DNA from 4 places in the Shewanella sp. SP2S2-4 genome. Region 3 is predicted to be linked to each of the others. Evidence: predicted binding sites of a transcription regulator. Region 3 holds the regulator's gene; each other region holds the start of a gene.
What was found. Region 3 encodes sigma-54, which starts transcription at its own class of promoters, with help from an activator protein. Its sites were predicted from a motif close to GTTGGCACGNNNNTNGNNT; they were not measured.

Region 1 (3,191 bases), on a different contig from region 3:
CCTAATACTTGGCCCATTTTACCGTTACGGGTTTTGCCATCAGCACCAACAATAGTAACTTGTTGGTTAGTTTTGATGCTACCACGCTTGATACGGCCGATACCGATAACACCCACGTATGAGTTGTAATCCAGCTGCGAAATTTGCATCTGGAAACTACCTTCTGAGTCAGCATCAGGGAATGATACTTTTTCAACGATAGTTTGGAACAGCGGCGTCATGTCTTCACTTGCAACATCTGGATCTAAAGTTGCAAAACCGTTTAACGCTGAAGCGTAAACGATTGGGAAATCTAACTGCTCGTCAGTTGCACCTAAGTTATCGAACAGGTCGAATACTTGGTCGATAACCCAATCAGGGCGCGCGCCTGGACGGTCAATTTTGTTGATAACAACGATTGGCTTTAAGCCTTGAGCAAACGCTTTCTTCGTTACGAAGCGAGTTTGTGGCATTGGACCGTCAACGGCATCAACTAGCAATAATACTGAGTCAACCATAGACAGAACACGCTCAACCTCACCACCGAAATCGGCGTGGCCAGGGGTATCAACGATGTTAATACGGTAGTCGTTCCACTTGATGGCAGTATTCTTTGCCAGAATCGTGATCCCACGTTCCTTTTCAAGATCGTTGGAGTCCATCACCCGCTCAGTGGCTTCTCCTCGGGTTGCAAGGGTGCCTGACTGTGACAGCAACTTGTCTACCAGGGTCGTTTTGCCATGGTCAACGTGTGCAATAATGGCGATGTTACGTAAATTCTCTAGCACGGATAAACCTCTTACCATCAAACAAAAATAGGGATATTTCAGTAATTCGTTATGGCGATCTAGCTCGATCCGCCACAATAAAAAGCGTGCCATTCTACTCCAGAGCGGCCTTGGCGCACAGGATTATTTTTGAACACTTATAAAACAATCCGCCAATCCTTGGGTAATTCCTGCCAATATTCCATTGAGTGAAATCCTCTACCGCCACAGTTAAAGCACTGTTCAATTGCCATATTCGTAGGAAAAATTAGAGTTAAGCAGCTGAATTTGCTATTTTTCATACTCAAGATACAAACCATTTCTGCTGATTTAAACATCAATTAAAATTGATGTCACCGCGATGAAATCATCTCGCCGAGAAACAGCAATAAATTCTAGCGTACATTTAACTTAGCATTCATATTGGCGTTTACGACCGCGAAAACTGAATGTCTTTAAGACTCACTTCATTGTCACGCTATACCTTTATTACGCATCATTGATTCACTTGGTCTGTGAACAGCAAAGACATTTCGCACATGAGAACGAACTCTTTCCTAATAATATGATAATAAACCACTATTGGATTGAGAATGCGTGGCATAGTTGGACAGACTAGCGTGGTTTTATGACAATTATGCGGCGGCGAAATAGCCCAGAGAAACAGTCCCGTTCTGTGCTGAAAAGATGTGCTAGATTCAGTGCTGCTGTCCTTATGCGACTAATGTGAGCCAAGGCGTCACTGCCATCTCACTGCCACATAAGCAGTGCATGTTATTACTTTGGGTCCAAGCCTAGGTTTGCATGAATCAATTCAGTGCGCACCAAAATGGATTGATGCACCAAAATGCCACAGCTAAAAGCACCATAGTGGTGCAAACACGAATCCAATTAAGTGCAGAAAAGGTTTTAAACCATGTTAATCAGCTAGTTAAATTATTGGCATGGATATCGCTTTATCGCTCGTAAGTTTGGCTCAAGATAAATAACTTGAGTTAAAAGATTATAGAAGGGGCATCCCTTTACCCTACCGGAGGCTTGAGAATGTCAGTTGAATCAGTTTTAAAGCAACTTGAAGAATTAGAAGTTAAGTTCGTTGATTTACGTTTTACCGACACTAAAGGTAAAGAGCAGCACGTATCTATTCCTTCTCATCAGGTAGATGCTGATTTCTTCGAAGACGGCAAAATGTTTGACGGTTCTTCTATCGCAGGTTGGAAGGGCATTAACGAATCAGACATGGTACTGATGCCAGATCCAACGACATTCGTACTGGATCCTTTCACCGAAGAAACCACAGCGCTTATTCGTTGTGACATTCTTGAACCCGGTACAATGACGGGCTATGACCGTGACCCACGTTCAATTGCTAAAAAAGCAGAAGCTTACCTAATCTCTACTGGTATCGCTGATACTGTTTTGATTGGCCCAGAACCAGAATTCTTCCTATTTGACGATGTCCGTTTCGGTACTGACATGTCAGGTTGTTTCGTTAAGATCGACGCTAAAGAAGCGGCATGGAACTCAGCGACTAGCTACGAGGGCGGCAACACTGGTCACCGTCCATTTGTTAAAGGCGGTTACTTCCCAGTTGCACCGGTTGACTCATCACAAGACCTACGTAGCGCTATGTGTTTAGTGCTCGAAGAAATGGGCCAAGTGGTTGAAGCGCATCACCACGAAGTGGCGACTGCAGGTCAAAACGAAATCGCTACTCGCTTCAATACTTTGACTAAGAAAGCGGATGAAATCCAAATTCTGAAGTACGTAGTGCACAACATGGCACACGCTTACGGCAAGACGGCGACTTTCATGCCTAAACCTATCGTTGGTGACAATGGTAGCGGCATGCACGTTCACCAGTCTCTCGCGAAAGACGGTGTTAACTTGTTCGCTGGCGACAAATACGCAGGTTTAAGTGAAACGGCGCTGTACTACATAGGTGGTATCATCAAGCACGCTCGCGCGCTGAACGCTTTCACTAACCCAAGCACTAACTCTTACAAGCGTTTAGTGCCACACTTTGAAGCACCTGTTATGTTGGCCTACTCTGCCCGTAACCGCTCTGCATCAATCCGTATTCCAGTGGTACCAAGCCCTAAAGGCCGTCGTATCGAAGCACGTTTCCCTGATCCACATGCCAACCCATACTTAGGTTTCGCAGCGCTGCTGATGGCGGGTCTTGACGGTATCCAAAACAAGATCCACCCAGGTGAGGCGATGGACAAAGATCTGTACGATCTGCCTCCAGAAGAAGCGGCTGAAATCCCACAAGTGGCAACGTCATTAGAAAACGCCCTTGAAAACCTGCAAGCTGACCATGAGTTCCTGACTAAAGGCGGCGTGTTCAGTGAAGATTTCATCCAATCTTATATCGTACTGAAAACAGCTGAAGCTGAGCGTGTAGCACGTACAACTCACCCACTTGAGTTTGAAATGTACTAC
Region 2 (3,191 bases), on a different contig from region 3:
GGTCAACTAACTGCTCAGGTCGAGTTGGTTCGCCATGTTGAGCAATGTAGCCTGGAGAAGCAACTAACAGGAATTGGCACTTCATCAGAGGTCTAGCAACCATGCCAAGCGGTAATTGCTCCGACATAGTTAACAGTAAGTCTAAGCCTTCACTCACTACATCTACTTTATGGTCCAGTAAGCTCACTTGTAGCTCAAGCTCAGGATGTTTTGCCATAAAGGATGGCAGCGCAGGAATGATATGCATCACCCCAAAGGACTGGGAAATCCCCACCTTAAGCACGCCGCGGGTCGCATCATTTAAGTTATGCACGCTGGCTATCGCTTGTTCAGCGTCACGCAGCAATTCTTCACCTTGCAGATACAGCAAATGCCCTGCTTCAGTCAGGCTTAAGCTGCGGGTGGTACGTTGGATTAATTGAACACCAAGTCTATGTTCAAGATCGGCGACTTGTGTACTGACCTTAGACTTAGAAATCCCAAGCCTTCTTGCGGCGGCACTAAAACTACCAGCTCTGGCCACATGAGTAAAAATCGCAATAGGTTCTAACAGTTCTAACATGGAAGTCGCCTTAAGCTGTTTACGACAATGATATTAACTTTCGGTGAATAGCAGTGGTTAGCGTAATCATCGCTTAAAAATAACCATAGCATTGATATCTCGCATTAAAGTGATATAACGCAGAGATTTAGACCGAAAAAGTCCACTAAAGTAGGGTGTTATATCTGACTGATATGCCAGCTTTTAATTATATTTTAAGAGTATACCAAATATTCGTCTCTAGACTGTAACATTCCGAACTAAATCGCTGCAAGCCAAGCCTACAAGCCACATCGACTTTATCCTCATAGCTTTCGCCACTAAGAATTAGCCAATAAAAAAGCCCCTAGGCGATAAATTGACTAGGGGCGTAGCATTCAAATTTGACTCATGCACAAGGAGATAGAAGTTATTGCAGTTAAAACCAAGGGCTATTCACAAAAACTATTAGTAAGGACGATTAACAAGAACTATTCACGCAGCTCCTTGGTTGAGTTTTGTGTCAACGCATAAGGCGCGAGTTCTGGTACCTCTTGGCGTAATTGATTTTCAAGCACTAACAGATTTTCAAATCGGTCGCACAAACGGTCAGCTTTAGCTTCCAGTCCCTTAGATTGACTCTCAATTTGTTGCTCAATATCTTGGCCTAAGTTGTCCATTTTTTTGGAGAAGGCATCCATCTTGGCTTCAAAACTATCACCGTCACCCGACATGATTTGGCCACCTATGGTCATCATAATGGTGCCCACTGAGTTCTGAACAATTTGCTCCATTTCCTGCTCGAATTCGTCGTTAAAGGTGTTCTGAATCGAGTCCTCCGTCGCGCCGAGATAGAAGCTATCGCCATGACGGTAGGCAACTGAATCAACACGCTTTTGGACGCCTGCCATCATTTCATCGAATTTAGCACCGGCCGCATCGCCCATTAAAGGGGTTAACGCCATGCTCACCGCTTGCGAAGCTAATGCGACGGCCTCGTTCACGACTTCAATCACTTCAGGCACTTGCGTCGACACTTCATCGGCGTATTGAGTCACTAGCTTTTTTTGCTTATCGGTTAAGTTTACTTGTTTGCCTTCAACAAATAACTTATCGACTTCGATGCGATACTTTTCGGTGCCCTTCTCGCTCATGACTAATTTTTTAGGCTCAACCATAACGTCATAATTTAAAGAGACTTCACAACGTTCATCGACTTTAGGCTCTGTTTGCGCTTGCGCCAACTGTAGGCCAGATGTCCCTAAAATCACGCCGGATAAGGCAAATCCAGTTAATAGCTTATTTAATTTCATGTTGTTCGTCCTTTAATCTGAATAATTCGATAAACCTAAACTACTGAATAGCTTATAGCAGGAGACGTGCCAACTTTATAACAATATGATTATGTTGGATTTAGGAAAGTTAGCACTAAAAGGTCATTAGCGAAATTCGCTAACTTTTAGTCTGATAGTGCTAATAAAAACGAGAGGTAAAGCTAGAAAATAGATCGGCCAAGACGCTGACTTAAGTGCTCAAGCATGGCAGTGCCAGCAAGTGAATTGCCATTGCCATCGAGTTCTGGCGACCAAACACAAATCGACAGTTCCCCAGGAATAACGGCAATGATGCCACCACCGACGCCACTTTTACCTGGCATACCAACACGATAGGCAAACTCACCTGCACCATCGTATAGGCCCGAGGTCGCCAACAGGGCATTAAGCTGCCGAGTTTGCACCTGAGAAATAAGCTCAGTCCCCGTAATGCTTTTGCCGCGATTAGCCAAGTACAACATGGCCTTAGACAAGTCAGCACAATTCATCTTTAAGGCGCAGTAATGAAAATACGTGCGCAGCACAGTATCGACATCGCCTTGAAAATTACCAAAGGACTTCATCAAATAAGCAATCGCCGCATTGCGCGCACTGTGCTGATATTCGGAGTCGGCCACTTGTTTGTCGAAACACACTTTATCGTTTTGGCTTAGTTGCCTGACTAACTCGAGCATTCTGTGTTTAGGTGCACCTAAACGACTCTGCAATAAGTCAGCAATCACTAACGCGCCAGCATTGATAAATGGATTACGCGGCTTGCCACGTTCTAACTCGACTTGTACTAAAGAGTTGAATGAATGGCCCGAAGGTTCTTTGCCAACTCGGCTCCAAATTTCGGCCTCTTCATATAAAGTTAACGCTAAGGTTAAGCTGAAAACTTTGGAGATACTTTGAATCGAAAACGGCTCAAGGTAATCGCCCGCACCTAAGGTTTCACCATCAACGGTTGTGACGGCAATGCCTAATTTACCAGCATCGACGCTAGCCAGTGCGGGGATGTAATCTGCAACCTTTCCTTGGCCGAGCAAGGGTCGAACTTTGTCGACCACTTCCTCAAGTAATGCCAACTCGGGCATTAACCCCACCAAATGTCGTACAGTTCGCTAACTTCAACCTGAGACACTTTTTGATTCGCCCAGAATGCCTTAACTGCAGCAATATCTTCTTCGGTACATTTGCCGATCGTTTGGGTTGCGATAATGCCTTCCCATTCGATGTGACCGCCGCCATGGAAACCTAACTTACGGGTTTCGATCACTTCATCGATAAATTTATCAACAGTTGCATCGATATCGGCTTCTGATACTGATGCATCAAAAGTCCAAGCCATATCAAAA
Region 3 (3,191 bases):
TTCGCGCGCCACTAGGCTTTCGAATATCTCTTGAGATGAGAGGGTCGGGTACTGGGCAGCGACTAAGTCGCTGATGAGTTCCAGTACCTTTTTCTTGCTGCCCGGAGTGGCGCAGGTAGTGCACTCCGGCCGCAGTATGGTACAAAGTTCCATTATTAGTGTTTTGTTAACTTCTCTTTGTGTTTAATAACCTGACGATCAAGCTTGTCAATCAGGGCGTCTATAGCGGCATACATGTCAGCATGCTCTGAAGTAGCAAAAACTTCACCACCGATAAGATTTATTCTCGCTTCGGCAATCTGTTGCATTTTTTCGACATTGAGCACAACGTGCACATTATTGATCTGTTCGAAATGGCGTTCAAGTTTTGAAAACTTTTCTTCTACATATGCGCGTAACGATTCGGTAATTTCGACATGGTGTCCACTCAGGTTTATTTGCATAGAAACGTCCTCCGATATCCACTGTAGGTTATAAACTTTTACGCTGATTAGAAGGCGGAATGAGCATAGCCTCTCGGTACTTCGCAATGGTTCTGCGGGCTACGTTGATCCCTTGTTCTGCCAGAAGTTGCGCCATCTTACTGTCGCTCAATGGTTTTTTCTGGTTTTCCGCTGCAACCAGTTTCTTAATGAAGGCTCTGATTGCTGTGGATGAGCACTCCCCACCATCGTCAGTACCGACGTGGCTAGAGAAGAAGTATTTTAGTTCAAAAAGTCCCTTAGGGGTATGCATGTATTTCTGGGTAGTCACCCGTGAGATGGTCGACTCATGCATTTCTACCGCTTCGGCAATATCGTTCAGCACCATAGGTTTCATGGCTTCTTCACCGTATTCAAAGAAACCTTGCTGATATTGGACGATACAGTTCGCCACCTTCAACAGGGTATCATTACGGCTCTCTAAACTCTTGATAAACCATTTAGCCTCTTGTAGATGGCCACGAATAAATTGGCTATCGGCTTGGCTTTTAGTGCTGCGCGCCATCGAGGCATAATGTTGGTTTACATTGATTTTTGGCATGCAGTCAGGATTAAGCTCAACCACCCAGCGACCATTTTTCTTCGACACTGACACATCCGGGATGACGTATTCGTCATCGTTGGGCGTAATCAATAAACCTGGGCGGGGATTGAGGGTTTGGATAAGCGCGATGCCGTCCCTTAACTCATCCTCTTTTAATTTAGTCTTACGCATCAACAGCCTAAAGTCGCGGGCGGCGATCAGATCTAAATGATCTTTGATCAACATGCGGGCGTTTTCTAGGTTGGGCGTGTCAGCGGCGAAATGCGACAGTTGGATCAACAGGCACTCGCTTAAATCGCGGGCGGCAACACCAATGGGATCAAAATGTTGAATGCGCTTGAGTACGGCTTCGACTTCGTCGAGCTCGACCTCCGAATTGCCCATGGCTTCGAGGATTTCGTCAGTACTTTGGGTGAGATAGCCTTGATCGTCGATGGCATCAATAATGGCGGTGGCAATGGCTAAATCGGTTTCAGAAAACGGCGTGAGGTTTTTTTGCCATTCTAAGTGTTCATACAAGCCTTCACTGGTCTCACCTTGGAAGGGCATATCGTCTTCACGACTGCCGCCGGGGCCAGAATTGGGGGAGGCGGTAAACACTTCATCCCAAGTGGTGTCCATGGGCAGTTCGTCGGGCATGGACTCTTTCGTGAGCGACTCTGCCGTATCTATGGTGGAGCTGTCTTTCTCTGGCGGCAGAGTGCTCGATTCACTGAAATCCGTATCGGAAAGCGTTTGGTTTACAGGGTCTTTAGTGGCGTCGAATTGATCCTCTTCCAGCTCGAGAAGGGGATTAGAATCTAAGGCTTGCTGGATCTCTTGCTGCAGTTCTAATGACGACAGTTGCAACAGACGAATGGCCTGTTGTAATTGTGGCGTCATGGTTAACTGTTGACCCAGTTTGAGCTGGAGTGACGCTTTCATGTTACCGCTGATCCCTACGTTATTATTGTTGGATGAGGTCGCTTGTTATCATCTTGAGTGGAGCCCAATGCTGGCACAAATTGCCTCCATTGGCTCCGCTTGATTAACTATAGCCTGAATTGTTCACCTAAGTACACAGCCCTAACTTGCTGATTGTCTAAGATCTCTGCAGGTGTTCCTTCGGCAATCAGGTTTCCGTGACTCACAATATAGGCATGTTCACACACATCTAATGTCTCGCGAACATTATGGTCGGTGATCAACACGCCAAGGCCACGACTTTTGAGCTGTTCGATAATCTTTTTGATGTCGATAACCGAAATCGGATCGACACCAGCAAAGGGTTCATCGAGCAAAATGAACTTAGGATTTGCTGCTAACGCCCGTGCAATTTCGACACGGCGACGTTCGCCACCCGACAATGACATGCCTTGGCTGTCACGGATGTGGGTGATGTGGAATTCTTCGAGCAGATGCTCGAGTTGTTCTTCCCTTTGCTCTTTTTTTAATTCTTTGCGCGTTTGCAGTACGGCCATGATGTTGTCATGGACGGTCAGCTTACGGAAGATACTGGCTTCCTGCGGCAAGTAACCTATGCCTTTGCGGGCGCGCAGGTGCATAGGATCTGCGGTTAAATCATCATCGTCGATAAAGATGTGGCCTTTATCGCTTTTAACCAGACCGACGACCATGTAAAAGGTGGTGGTTTTACCCGCGCCGTTCGGGCCGAGCAGTCCAACAACTTGACCTGTCTTTACCGTTAGACTGACGTCTTTAACCACTTGGCGACTCTTATAACTCTTTGCCAGATTTTGTGCTCTTAGGGTGATTTGGGTCATTTAGAGTCCTGCTTTTTCACAGGTTTATCCGCTGGCGCGTCTGGTTTGGCATCATCTTGATAGCTTTCAGGCTGAATAATAGTGATCACGCGATCGTCACCACTACCTGTGCTCTCAGCAATCAATTTTTGCTGGATAATGTTATAGCGGATCAAATTACCCGTCACTTGGCTACCCGCTTGATCTAACGAAGCTTGGCCTTTCAGTGTCAGGGTACGGCTTGCCATATCGTAACGAATTTCTTTCGCGCTCGCCGAGGCTGGACGGCCATCGTCTAACACTTGGCTGTAAGTTGCGGGGTTACCAGTGGCCACTAAAATTTTGCTATTTTCACCTTCGGCAGAAAATGCACGCAGTTCATTTGCTTGGATTTTTATCGAGCCTTGGGTAACTTCCACCGGA
Region 4 (3,191 bases), on a different contig from region 3:
TGCCTTGGTATCGCGGCATGGGGGGAATGGAGCTTGAAACCGCCGGTTTAGTTGCCTATGTACAGCAATTGCTGAGCCGCAGCACCAGTTTGATTTCCCTCGATGCTCACTCAGGCTTTGGCTTGAGTGATCATATTTGGTTCCCCTACGCCCATACCCGTACCGCCTTCGAAAATGCCAATTATATTTTTTATCTAAAACAATTATTTGAACAGAGTTATCCCCATCATGGCCATTATCGGCTCGCACCCCAGAGTCAGTTTTATCGCACCCATGGGGATATTTGGGATTACCTCTATCGCCAACATCAAGTGGCCGATCCCCATGCTCAGGTACCGTTTCTGCCTTTGACATTGGAGATGGGATCCTGGGCTTGGATAAAGAAAAACCCCAGACAAATATTTAATTTTGCAGGTTTTTTCAATCCGCAGAAAACACATCGTCACCACAGAATTTTACGCAGGCACACAGTGCTGATGCAATTTATGATGGAAGCGGCCTACGCCCAATCGTTAGAGCAGTTAACGCCTGAACGTTTGACTGAACTCACTGAGTGCGCGCGGCAGTATTGGTATCGGGAGCCACAGTCATGACAACTTGGGTGTTATTGCGGGGATTAATGCGTGATCAGCGCCACTGGAATGGCTTCGATCAGCGACTGCGACAAAAGGGGCTGCGAGTACTGACTCCTGACTTGCCGGGCAATGGAACGCTATCAACCGAGGCCAGTCCGCTTAAGATTGCTGACTATGCTCATGTCGTGTGGCTGCAATTGGATGAGCAGGTACAAGAAGGAGAAGCCATTTACCTTCTCGGTTTGTCTATGGGCGGTATGTTAGCGCTGGAAATGGCGCGTCAGCGACCTTGGCAGATAAGGCATGTATTTGTACTAAACAGCAGTGCGGCAAATTTATCTGCTTGGTATCAAAGATTTAATCCACTGAATGCATTGAAGGCGTTTTTCTTGCGGGCTCGAGGTAAAGCCTTACATCCCATCGAGTCGACGATAGTGCGTTTAACCAGTTTTCGTCATCGGCGAGACTGCAGTTTAATTGCCGAATGGAGTGAATTTCGCCGCCAATCGTCGCCAACTATTCGTAACGCCTGGCGGCAACTGTGGGCGGCTTTTCAATATCAGTGTCCATTGACCGTGGAAGTGCCGATAAGTGTACTCTGTGGCGACCGTGATGCTTTGGTGAGCATGGCATCGAGCAAAGCCTTGGCACAGCACTTTCACACGGATTTGATAGTATTAGCGTATTGCGGTCATGATGCGGCCATTGATGCCCCTGCAAAACTGGCACACTATCTGTTGGCAATTGTGGAGCCGACTAAGCCGCAAGCTGAGGTTCAAGAGGATGATGAACCTGCCCATGCGCAATATGCCCATACTCAATACAGTTGCAACGATTTACTGGAGGAAGAAATGGCTTTTAACGAGGCGATATTTTCAGTGTGGGATGAAAAAGCGCTATCCATTCTCCACAGTAAATCATCGACAGTAAATCATCGGCAATGAACAGCGCTAAGACGGTTAACTCATAATCGATTAGGCTTTAGCCACAACGGTTTGGCCTATCGGTGTTAGGCTGAGTAACGCCAGTTTAAGATGCTGTATTCCAAAGGGAATACCGATAATAGTCACAAAACAGGCTAAGGCATGGACCAGGTGACCTATGGCTAACCAGATCCCAAACAGCAAGAACCAAATAATATTTCCCACCATGCCTAGGGCACCTGTGCCTAAATCGTCACGTCCGGTCAAGTGACGACGGCTGATTTGTTCTTGGCCAAAGGGCCAGAAGGTCATTTCACCGATAACAAAGCAGGCGCGGCCAAAGGGAATACCAATAATGCTGATAAAACACAGGATACCTGCGAGCCACCAAGCGAGTCCCATCACAAATCCACCGAGCACAAACCAAGCGATGTTGAATATTAAGCGTAATACTGCCATTGAAAACTCCTTATGTTACTTTTTTAGCCTTTATCGTCAGCTGTAATGAATGCTGTTAGCTTTGATAAACTGAATATATGCCAATGAGTAAGCGAGAAACGTGCCAATTATTTTATTTTAAATAATCAATAGCTTAGGGCTATCCGTTTAAGCTTTATTTGTGATTTTCACTAATTCTTCGCTAAATTGCTAATTTCTTAAGAGCAGAAGATCAAAGGTGGCGTTAAACTAGCTATTCCATCCAATGGCTTAAAAGCCAGAGTATTTAATCGTTTGAGTAGCCTGATGTTTGCAAATTCCCCCGTCGATATTTTTGCCTTTGCTGGTCGAGAAATATTTCTAAAACGTGATGATTTATTGCATCCAGCGTTTAGCGGCAATAAAGCACGTAAATTCGGCTACTTTTTAGATCATGAGTTTGCAGGCATCAACAAGGTGATAGGCCACGGCTCACCCTTAGCGAACTCTTTGTATTCCCTATCAACATTGGCCAAGATGAAAGGCTGGCAGTGTGATTTTTATGTTGACCATATTGCCAGTCAAATAGTCAAGCATCCCACGGGGAATTACGCTGCGGCATTGGCAAATGGCGCCAATATTATCGACTTAAGTGAGTTAATGGCGCAAAAGCAGACGTTTACTCAGTCGCAATCTGAACCTCAGGTTTTGTTAGAGATTAATGCTAGATCTGAGCCTGCTTTACAAACGGGTGGTGCACGACTGAGTTGCCAAGAGTATATCGAGACTCAGGTACTCGCGAATGAATCTACGGCGCTTTTTATCCCAGAGGGCGGGCGCTGTTCCTACGCTGAATACGGGGTAAATGTATTAGCGCAAGAAATAGTGCAATTTGCGCAGGCGAATGATTTAGTCGATTTAACGGTATTTTTACCGTCGGGGACGGGGACGACGGCGTTATTTTTAAATCAGTACTTTATTCGTCAGCAAACGGCGATTCGCGTTGTGACTTGCGCTGTGGTGGGCGGCGATGATTATTTACGTTTGCAATTCTCTATGCTTAATCCAAATACTCTCGAGCATCCACAGATAGTGAATGTCGGCAAAAAATATCACTTTGGTAAACTCTACCCAGAATTTTATGCCATGTGGCAGCGCGTTTGTGCCTCAGGTATTCAATTTGAACTACTCTACGATCCCTTAGGTTTTATTGTGCTTGAGGATTACTTACAGCGTAGTGAATTAGGTCATGTGATGTATTTGCATCAAGGCGGAA

Region 1: a site for sigma-54 is predicted at 1,685-1,703, ahead of glnA (glutamate--ammonia ligase). Genes of this name have one in related genera too.
Region 2: a site for sigma-54 is predicted at 1,889-1,907, ahead of Q4Q54_RS03375 (YggN family protein). Genes of this name have one in related genera too.
Region 4: a site for sigma-54 is predicted at 2,047-2,065, ahead of Q4Q54_RS18185 (YccF domain-containing protein). Genes of this name have one in related genera too.

What each region holds. Positions count from the first base shown of each region.
Region 1 covers NZ_JAUOER010000009.1:112,296-115,486, forward strand. The annotation lists gene typA (translational GTPase TypA) at 1-767, opposite strand, end outside; gene glnA (glutamate--ammonia ligase) at 1,791-3,191, shown strand, end outside.
Region 2 covers NZ_JAUOER010000002.1:348,418-351,608, forward strand. The annotation lists gene Q4Q54_RS03370 (LysR family transcriptional regulator) at 1-562, opposite strand, end outside; gene Q4Q54_RS03375 (YggN family protein) at 1,012-1,833, opposite strand; gene glsB (glutaminase B) at 2,016-2,930, opposite strand; gene Q4Q54_RS03385 (YggL family protein) at 2,930-3,191, opposite strand, start outside.
Region 3 covers NZ_JAUOER010000011.1:32,302-35,492, forward strand. The annotation lists gene ptsN (PTS IIA-like nitrogen regulatory protein PtsN) at 1-153, opposite strand, end outside; gene hpf (ribosome hibernation promoting factor) at 156-443, opposite strand; gene Q4Q54_RS10640 (RNA polymerase factor sigma-54) at 472-1,950, opposite strand; gene lptB (LPS export ABC transporter ATP-binding protein) at 2,058-2,789, opposite strand; gene lptA (lipopolysaccharide transport periplasmic protein LptA) at 2,786-3,191, opposite strand, start outside.
Region 4 covers NZ_JAUOER010000027.1:37,535-40,725, forward strand. The annotation lists gene Q4Q54_RS18175 (M14 family metallopeptidase) at 1-593, shown strand, start outside; partial or broken gene Q4Q54_RS18180 (alpha/beta fold hydrolase) at 590-1,545, shown strand; gene Q4Q54_RS18185 (YccF domain-containing protein) at 1,550-1,957, opposite strand; gene Q4Q54_RS18190 (pyridoxal-phosphate dependent enzyme) at 2,243-3,191, shown strand, end outside.